3 regions of the Enterobacter sp. fkY84-1 genome follow, and region 1 is predicted to be linked to each of the others. Evidence: predicted binding sites of a transcription regulator. Region 1 holds the regulator's gene; each other region holds the start of a gene.
The links. The regulator CRP, encoded in region 1, controls carbon source genes, mostly activating them, when cyclic AMP is high. The targets are predictions, from matches to a motif close to ATGTGANNNNNNTCACAT.
Positions count from the first base shown of each region.

Region 2: a site for CRP is predicted at 1,768-1,785, ahead of azuC (stress response protein AzuC). Genes of this name have one in related genera too.
Region 3: a site for CRP is predicted at 1,604-1,621, ahead of ACEPLT_RS01505 (YjcB family protein). Genes of this name have one in related genera too.

Region 1 is NZ_CP169393.1:4,315,093-4,318,371, forward strand. It holds gene ACEPLT_RS20720 (phosphoribulokinase) at 1-166, shown strand, start outside; gene ACEPLT_RS20725 (OsmC family protein) at 251-655, opposite strand; gene crp (cAMP-activated global transcriptional regulator CRP) at 967-1,599, shown strand; gene ACEPLT_RS20735 (YccS/YhfK family putative transporter) at 1,657-3,279, shown strand, end outside.
Region 2 is NZ_CP169393.1:2,911,316-2,914,594, reverse strand. It holds gene ACEPLT_RS13995 (hypothetical protein) at 214-555, shown strand; gene ftnA (non-heme ferritin) at 592-1,089, opposite strand; gene yecR (YecR family lipoprotein) at 1,293-1,631, opposite strand; gene azuC (stress response protein AzuC) at 1,866-1,949, shown strand; gene ACEPLT_RS13975 (DUF2766 family protein) at 2,058-2,309, shown strand; gene ACEPLT_RS13970 (anaerobic C4-dicarboxylate transporter) at 2,352-3,279, opposite strand, start outside.
Region 3 is NZ_CP169393.1:327,381-330,659, forward strand. It holds gene uvrA (excinuclease ABC subunit UvrA) at 1-423, opposite strand, end outside; gene ssb1 (single-stranded DNA-binding protein SSB1) at 675-1,199, shown strand; gene ACEPLT_RS01505 (YjcB family protein) at 1,262-1,543, opposite strand; gene ACEPLT_RS01510 (EAL domain-containing protein) at 2,180-3,279, shown strand, end outside.

The DNA.
Region 1 (3,279 bases):
CAATCTCGAAGGCATTGACTACCCCTGGCTGCTGGCGATGCTGCAGGGCTCGTTTATTTCTCACATGAATACATTAGTCGTACCGGGCGGAAAAATGGGGCTGGCGATGGAGCTCATCATGACGCCGCTGGTGGAGCGATTGATGGAAGGGAAACAGATCGCGTGAGTTTTTTGCCCGGTGGCGCTGCGCTTACCGGGCCTACGGTCGTGCTTTTGTAGGGCGGGTCAGCGAAGCGCCACCCGCCAAACATTAAGCCTCGATCACTTCATACGAATGGGTGATTTTTACCGCTTTCTCCAGCATTAACGCCACAGAGCAGTACTTCTCCGCAGACAGGTCCACCGCACGTGAAACCGCCGCGTCTTTCAGTTCTTTACCGGTGACCACAAAGTGCAGATTGATGTGGGTGAACAGGCGTGGCGCCTCTTCGCGGCGTTCTGACGTGAGTTTGACCTCACAATCCGTCACGTCATGACGGCCTTTTTGCAGAATCGACACCACGTCAATGGCGCTGCATCCCCCTGCCGCCATCAGCACCATTTCCATTGGGCTGGGCGCTTTATCGCCGGAGTTACCATCCATCAAAATCTGATGTCCTGACGCGGACTCGCCCAGGAACGTTAAACCTTCAACCCACTTCACGCGCGCTTGCATATTCTTAAACTCCAACGTTGCATTTTTGGTGACAGATTACGCGTGCGTTACATTTCTCGCAATGGAAGGCGACCTGCATCATGCTGAAGCGAGACACCAGGAGACACGCGGCGAAAGCTATGCTAAAACACTCAGGATGCTACAGTAATACATTGACGTTACACATGTATGCAGAGGACATCAAACTTTACTGGCTGCGAAACGTTACGGTAGCCGACTTCCCAGGGTATGGGTAAGAATTCGATTGCAACCCCAGAGTCCGGATGCATCTGATGACTCTGGTGACAGCTTATAACAGAGGATAACAGCGCATGGTGCTTGGCAAACCGCAAACAGACCCGACTCTCGAATGGTTCTTGTCTCATTGCCACATTCATAAGTACCCATCAAAGAGCACGCTGATTCACCAGGGTGAAAAAGCGGAAACGTTGTATTACATCGTTAAAGGCTCGGTGGCAGTGCTGATCAAAGATGAAGAAGGGAAAGAGATGATCCTTTCTTATCTGAACCAGGGCGATTTCATCGGTGAACTGGGCCTGTTTGAAGAGGGCCAGGAACGTAGCGCCTGGGTTCGTGCAAAGACAGCATGTGAAGTGGCTGAAATTTCTTACAAGAAGTTCCGTCAGCTGATTCAGGTTAACCCTGACATTCTGATGCGTCTCTCTTCCCAGATGGCGCGCCGTCTGCAGGTCACCTCAGAGAAAGTGGGCAACCTCGCCTTCCTGGACGTGACGGGCCGCATCGCACAAACTCTGCTGAACCTGGCGAAACAGCCGGACGCCATGACCCATCCGGACGGCATGCAAATTAAAATTACCCGTCAGGAAATTGGTCAAATCGTCGGTTGCTCCCGTGAAACAGTGGGCCGTATCCTGAAAATGCTGGAAGATCAAAACCTGATCTCCGCCCACGGTAAAACCATCGTGGTTTACGGAACGCGTTAATTCCGCTTAAACGGCGTGCCATCGCAAGGTGTCACGCCGTTTTTGTCTCTACTCCTCATGTGGCGCAGGCTGATCTATCACCCGGAAGTTAACTACGCACTGCGACAAACGCTGGTGTTGTGTCTACCCGTGGCCATCGGCCTGATCCTCGGACACCTTCAGCAAGGCCTGCTCTTTTCCCTCGTGCCCGCCTGCTGCAACATTGCTGGCCTGGACACACCGCATAAGCGCTTTTTCAAACGTCTGATCGTGGGCGGCTGCCTGTTTGCTGGCTGTAGCCTTGCCGTACAGCTTTTACTGGCCCGGGATATCCCGCTGCCGCTGATCCTGACGGTGCTGGCGATGACGCTCGGCGTCACGGCGGAAATCAGCTCGCTGCACGCCCGCCTGCTTCCCGCCTCGCTGATTGCGGCCATCTTCACGCTGAGCCTCGCCGGGAATATGCCGGTGTGGGAGCCGCTACTGATCTACGCGCTGGGGACACTGTGGTACGGGCTGTTTAACTGGTTCTGGTTCTGGCTGTGGCGGGAACAGCCGCTGCGCGAATCCCTGAGCCTGCTCTATGTGCAGTTGGCGGAATACTGCGAAGCCAAATACACCCTGCTCACCCAGCATACCGATCCGGAAAAAGCCTTACCGCCGCTGCTGACGCGCCAGCAGAAGGTGGTGGATCTGATAAGCCAGTGCTATCAGCAGCTGCATATGCTCGCCGCCAACAAGAACCACGAGTACAAACGGCTGCTGCGCACCTTCCAGGTAGGCCTGGATCTGCAGGAGCATATCTCTGTTAGCCTGCACCACCCGCAGGAGGTGCAAAAGCTGGTTGAGCGCAGCCACGCCGAAGCGGTGATCCGCTGGAACGCGCAGACCGTCTCGGCACGCCTGCGCGTGCTGGCTGACGATATTCTCTACCACCGCTATCCCACGCGCTTTAACATGGAAAAACAGCTCGGCGCGCTGGAGAAAATCGCCCGTCAGCATCCGGATAACCCGGTCGGCCAGTTTGCCGCCTGGCACTTCAGCCGCATCGCCCGCGTGCTACGCACCCAGCGCCCGCTTTATTCCCGCGACCTGATGGCGGATAAACAAAAACGGCTTCCCCTGTTGCCCGCGCTCAAAAGCTATCTATCTCTCAAATCGTCCGCCCTGCGCAATGCCGCACGAATTAGCGTCATGCTCAGTATCGCCAGCCTGATGGGCATGGCGCTGCATCTGCCGAAGCCCTACTGGATCTTAATGACCGTGCTGTTCGTCACCCAGAACGGCTACGGCGCCACGCGGGTGCGTATTCTGCACCGGGCGGGCGGCACCATGGCCGGGCTGATCATTGCAGGCGTAACGCTGCACTTCCACGTGCCGGAAGGCTATACCCTGGCAGGCATGCTGGCGATCACGCTGGTGAGCTACCTGATTATCCGCAAAAATTACGGCTGGGCGATGGTGGGCTTTACGGTGACGGCGGTATACACCCTGCAGCTGCTTACGCTGAACGGCGAACAGTTTATTATCGCCAGGCTGATTGATACCCTGATCGGCTGCCTGATTGCCTTCGGCGGTATGGTCTGGCTCTGGCCGCAGTGGCAAAGCGGACTGCTCAGGCAGAACGCCCACGACGCGCTGGAGGCCGACCAGCAGGCCATTCGCCTCATCCTGAGCGACGACCCGCAGCCCTCCCCGCTG
Region 2 (3,279 bases), 1.4 Mb from region 1:
CTTCTTAACCGCGACAAAATCTGCGGCGCAGAGTAAGGGAAAAGCTGTAACTCGTCAAATCACCGTTACAAGTGGTGTAATGAATTTTTTACACATTATTGATCCTCTGACCCTTTATAGGCTTCCGCCTACTACATGAGGGCAATGTTGCTGAGCAACATTTCGGCGTAACGTAAACAATTAATATAAATTATCAAATAAAGTGAGGGTTTTATGGCGGGGGAGAATCCTTTTACCGCGGCATGGAGCCGTGGAGGCAACCTGTTGTGCCATGGCCACTGGATAATCCACTGGCAGAACCAGCCCCTGATACTTCCGGAGTCCCGCCGCGAAAAAGATATGGGCACCTGGGGAATCTATTCGGTTATTGATCCTGAGGATGAGACCTTTGCACAAGGCTTACAGGAAGATGAGTGGATCATAGCGAATGTCGACTGGTTGACGGATATGTTCTACGAGAGGGGTATTGCGCTGGAGACGGCCAGCTACCGCTATTTTTACCAGGCCGTGAATCCCCACGACTGGCGCTGCACCAGCTGCGCTGGGTGTATGTAAATTAACGCGGTGCAGGGAACCCGCACCGCGCTGAAATTAATTCTGCGTATCCAGCGTGGAAAGTTCTTTATCAATAAAGTAAAGACCTTCGCCTGATTTCCCCACCAGAGATAATTTATCCAGCACGGATTTAAACAGCTTCTCTTCTTCATGCTGTTCGGCGACATACCACTGCAGGAAATTGAAGGTTGGATAATCCTGGCTGGTCATCGCGGCATGAACCAGTTCGTTAATTTTCTGGGTGATCAGCTGCTCGTGCTCGTAGGTGGCGCGGAACAGTTCATCGAGAGAATTATATTCAGCAAATGGAGATGCCACGGTTTCAATGCGCGGCAGGCTGCCGGTATCCGTCAGATAATCAAACAGACGCTGCATGTGCGTCATCTCTTCCTGCGCGTGACGACGCAGAAACGCGGCAGCGCCTTCGAAGCTGTGATAACTGCACCAGGCGCTCATCTGCTGGTAGAGAAGGGATGAATACAGCTCAAGATTCATTTGTGCGTTGAGCTTGTCGATCATTTCAGTTTTCAGCATGGTGGCGCTCCGGGTTATTATTTCTGGTTCACAATGAGCGACACTATAATTTGTTATTTAATTATTTGCAAAACGTAAAATATTTATTTTATTTATTTAAAATACGGATGGGAATAAAACGCATTGGCGATTTTATCATTTATTAATGAGAATTGTTTTTGTTCGTAATGAAATAAACTGCCAGCCTGCGCTGGCAGTCTGGATTAATACCACGGATTGTTTGACTTAGGGTTAACGGCATAACCCATACATTTATACTGGATAGTCACGCTCTCGTTCAGACACAACGAGCCGCTAATGAGGGTGCAGGTTTTAATGGGCTGACCATAGGCTGAGGCAGTGGCGTACCCCATGCTCTGACACGCTTTTGCCGCCGTACCGTTATTCACATACTCATCGGAATACGCATTTTGCAGCGCTGCCTGACCGTAGTTAAGGCGGACGATGCCGTTCGGCGCATCGAGGCTGCTGACTTCAGCCTGGCGGTTAATGCTGCACCCCGCGAGCAGGAGGAGTGTGCCGGCTACAATGACTCTTTTCATGGTTCGCTCTGAGTGGATGGAAATACGTTATCGTACCCGCAGATGCCCGCCGCAATGGCTGGAATAGCCGGACAATCTGCCCTCACTCTTCGCAACGGGTCGATGGTGAACGCGATCAGACCCCATTCTGATTAAATTGTGATTTCTATCACAAAAGCATTGATTTTTGTGATGGTGGTCATATTATAGGCGCATTGACGATAAAGTTGTATAACAAGTTGATGGAGCATCACTGTGAAACTGCGCAAAATCCTGAAAAGTATGTGGGCCAATTACTGCCGCACGTTCAAAGACGTGCCGCCGGGCGCCATGTTCTGATAAAAAAAACCTGCTTCGGCAGGTTTTTTTATACCTGCAGACGTTGAAGGGAAGATGTCAGGGGGCGTGTTTTGATACTATGGCGGCCTTTAAATAAGGAGAAACCCCATGTCACAAAACCTGAGCGCCGATCAGGAACTGGTCTCTGACGTTGTCGCCTGCCAGTTGGTTATCAAACAAATCCTGGATGTTCTGGACGTGATTGCGCCGGTTGAAGTGCGCGAGAAGATGTCTACCCAGCTGAAAAACATCGATTTCGCCAGCCATCCTGCTGCCGCTGACCCGGTAACGCTTCGTGCGATCCAGAAAGCCATCGCGCTGATCGAGCTGCGATTCACGCCGCAGGGTGAGTCCCACTGACGCAGGGAAATGGGCGACGGAGTGCGTCGCCCTTTGATGTTATCAGAAGAACGTCTGGACCAGCAGGTAGCTCGCGGCACACGCGCAGCTTACCCCAATCAGCCCTGGCAAAATAAAGCTGTGGTTGATGATAAATTTACCGATGCGGGTCGTGCCTGACCGGTCAAAGCCGATGCAGGCCAAATCGCTGGGATAGGTCGGCAGGACAAAATAGCCGTAGGACGCCGGGAAAAAGGCGATCAGCATTTTCGGGTCGATGCCCAACATCAACCCCATCGGCGCCACCGCCGTCAGCGCCGCCGCCTGGCTGTTCACCAGTTTTGACACCAGAAACAGCACAATCGCATATGTCCACGGGTGGCTTTTCACCACGCCTTCCAGGGCCAGCTTTAACTCGTCGAGATGCGCCTGGAAAAAGGTATCGCTCATCCACGCCACGCCGAATACCGAGAAGATCGCAACCATACCGGCCTTGAACACCGCGCCGTTGGAAATCGCGGAGGCATTGACCTTACAGGCCATCAGCATCACGGCACCCGCAATTAGCATCATCATCTGGATGACAAGGTTCATCGACAGCGCCGTCATTTTGCCTTTCAGTTCAAAGGCGGGGCGCAGCTCAGGGAAGGCCCCCAGCAGAACGACCACGGCAATGCCGGCAAAGAAAATCCACGTGGACCAGTAGGCCTGTTTTGGGAAACGCTGATTCATTAACGTCTCTGTTCCGCCGTAGATAAACTCGCGCTGCTTAGGATCTTTTAGCTTTTCCTGAAACTCCATGTCGTCCGCCAAATCTTTCCCGCGCCGTAAACTCCACAGTGCAGCAATAGCCACGCCGAAAAGTGAAGCGGGAACCGACACGGCGAGAATTTCCAGAATTCCCCACGCGTGGCCGATCCCATGCTGGGCCGCCAGGATGGACACCAGCGACACGACGGCAACGGAAACGGGGGAGGCCGTGATCGCCATC
Region 3 (3,279 bases), 690 kb from region 1:
AGACAGCACGTTATCCACCATCTGGCTCACGGTCTGTGCCGCCAGCGGGACGTCGTGGTCCGGGCAGCGCGGCTCACCCACGCGGGCATACAGCAGACGCAGGTAGTCATGAATTTCAGTAATGGTACCGACCGTGGAGCGCGGGTTATGCGACGTGGACTTCTGCTCGATAGAGATAGCAGGAGACAACCCTTCAATGTGGTCGACATCCGGTTTTTCCATCAGCGACAGGAACTGACGCGCGTACGCCGAGAGCGATTCAACGTAACGACGCTGTCCTTCGGCATACAGAGTGTCGAAAGCCAGTGAGGATTTGCCAGACCCCGAAAGCCCGGTCACGACAATGAGTTTGTCGCGAGGGATTATGAGGTTGATATTCTTGAGATTGTGGGTGCGGGCGCCCCGAACTTCGATCTTATCCATTCACCTTTCCCGGTTGGAACACGGATTGCCTGGTTTGTTTGAAGGACAAACGGCTGTCAGAAACGGCTAATTATGACACAATTTGACCTGTTTGAATATACAGTATTGGAATGCATTTTCTGACGGACTGTGTAACAATGTTATGTTCGCACGAGAACTCTGGAATCCATCTCGCAGCTATCAAAATGCAGCGTGGAAATGGTACACTCGCGCGTTTACACTATTAAGAAACGTATTCAGGAGACACGAACATGGCCAGCAGAGGCGTAAACAAGGTGATTCTCGTCGGTAATCTGGGCCAGGACCCGGAAGTACGCTACATGCCGAGTGGTGGCGCAGTTGCCAACATTACGCTGGCTACTTCCGAATCCTGGCGTGATAAAGCGACCGGTGAGATGAAAGAGCAGACCGAATGGCACCGCGTTGTGCTGTTTGGCAAACTGGCAGAAGTGGCCGGTGAGTATCTGCGTAAAGGTTCTCAGGTCTATATCGAAGGCCAGCTGCGTACCCGCAAATGGACCGATCAGTCCGGTGCTGAGAAGTACACCACTGAAGTCGTGGTTAACGTCGGCGGCACCATGCAGATGCTGGGTGGCCGTCAGGGCGGTGGCGCACCAGCAGGTGGCGGCCAGCAGCAGGGCGGTTGGGGGCAGCCTCAGCAGCCACAGGGCGGCAACCAGTTCAGCGGCGGCGCGCAGTCTCGTCCGCAGCAGCAGTCTGCTCCGGCGCCGTCTAACGAACCGCCAATGGATTTCGACGACGACATTCCGTTCTGATTTGTGCGTCCTTCAAACAAAAAACCCAGACATCGTCTGGGTTTTTTTATTCCATAAAGGGATCAGGTAATCACCATTGGCCAGTCTGGTGGCGTGTGGCTCATCGCTTCAACCATCACCACTTTGATATTTTCCCAGACGGCGGCGATATCCAGCAGGGTAATGCCAAGCAGCCCCGTTGCAAACCAACATGCTGCACCCAGCCCCAACAGCGTGCTGATGACAGCGAGACCCGCGTAGTCAGATTTACGAAACTGAATGTTCAGCGTGCTGGCCAAAAACATCAGTACCGCACTCAACAAAGGCCAGCGCAGGAGAACCATGCTGGTAGTAATGGTTGCCATAAACCCATCCTCTACAAAACAGACGACCTGAATGAAACGGTGTTTCTCGTTACAGAATATGTGTGAACTATATCACATTTGTTGATTTATTCGCCAGTGTCTGTGCGATCAAAAAACGGTTTTTATTCCTCAGGTAAAGAGTGTGTGCAGGCTGGCCCTGCCTTCGGCGCGCGAGGAGGCGCCCCCCAGCGTGCCGGAAACGTCCATCGGGCTAGTGGTGATACCTCAAAATCGGTTTTTATAAGAGGGGGCTCAGTCGAATCATAAAATAGTGCGGCGAAGACTGATTATTTATAAATCAACGCACACAATGCCCCACAGTAAATAGCATAAAACGTCATGATAAAGGTGCGCTTTTTTCATGCTGCCAGAAGTTTGGCTTAATCAACGATCGTCTGTTGTGTTATCTTCCCTCCGTCCTCGAGGGCTGGATAATTATTTTCCTTAATTGAAACGGAACGAATACTTACAGTTTCACTTACGGGAAAATATTATCGTCATAACGAAATTTAAGATTTTTAATACGAAAAGTCAGTTGCTAACTTCGCATGATTCATGCAACGTAATCACCTGTTTAACACAGCATCCGGCCTTCATTACTACAGGCGTACAACATGCAGGGATATAGGGCGGGAAATGAATCGTAGCGCGCGGCGCAAGATGCTCAGGGTGGTAGGGATCATCATGGTAGTTATGCTGCCGGTGATGCTTGCGCTATGGTTTGCCCAGCTAAGAGCCGTGTCTGAAACAAGCGCCCAGCTACGGACATTTGCTGAACTGGCTTTAGACAAAACTGAGCTGGTTATACAACAGGTTGATCTGGCCAGGGACGAGGCAGAAAAATATCGGGGCGAGCTCTGTACCCCGGGACACCGTCAATATATGTTGAACGTTGTTCGTGGTCGCCTGTTTGTTGCCGATTTAATTTACGCTGAAGGTCAGAATTTTCTTTGTTCGACCGTTTTTACACCGGATCAACCCTACGCCATACCCGTCGCTAATTACACGCGAAAACCTGACGTCGCTATCTATTATTATCGCGACACCCCATTTTATACTGGCTATAAAATGACATATATGCAGCGCGGAAATTATGTAGTGGTCGTTAATCCACTTTCATACAGCGAAGTCATGTCCGCGGATCATTCTCTCTCGTGGGGGGTTTACGACACGGTAACCAATGCTTTCTTTTCCGTCAGTCAGAAAGCCAACGTTTCGTTATTAAATTCGCTGATTCGGGATAAGGAATCGGTATTTCAAAAAGATAACCGCTTTTATACGATCGTCACATCCCCTAAAAGACCGATTGCGGCCATCGTGTCGACATCGAATAAACGCTTTTATGAAACGCTTTATCATCAGGCGACATTAACGCTGCCGCTGGGCATGATCTGCAGCATTATTATTTTGCTGGTCTGGTCCCGTACTCATCGTGAGCTTAATTCGCCGGGGCGTTTACTGCATCGGGCGCTGAACAAACGCCAGCTTTGCGTGCACTATCAACCGATTATTGATATTAAGAACAACCGGTGTGTCGGCGCGGAGGCGTTGTTACGCTGGCCGGGTTTTAACGGGCAGGTGATGAGCCCGGCTGAGTTTATTCCGCTGGCTGAAAATGAGGGGATGAGCGAGCGGATTACGGATTACGTCGTTGAGGAAGTGTTCAGCGATTTGGGCCATTTCCTGGCCGAGCATCCGCATCTCTATATTTCGATTAACCTGTCGGCCACGGATTT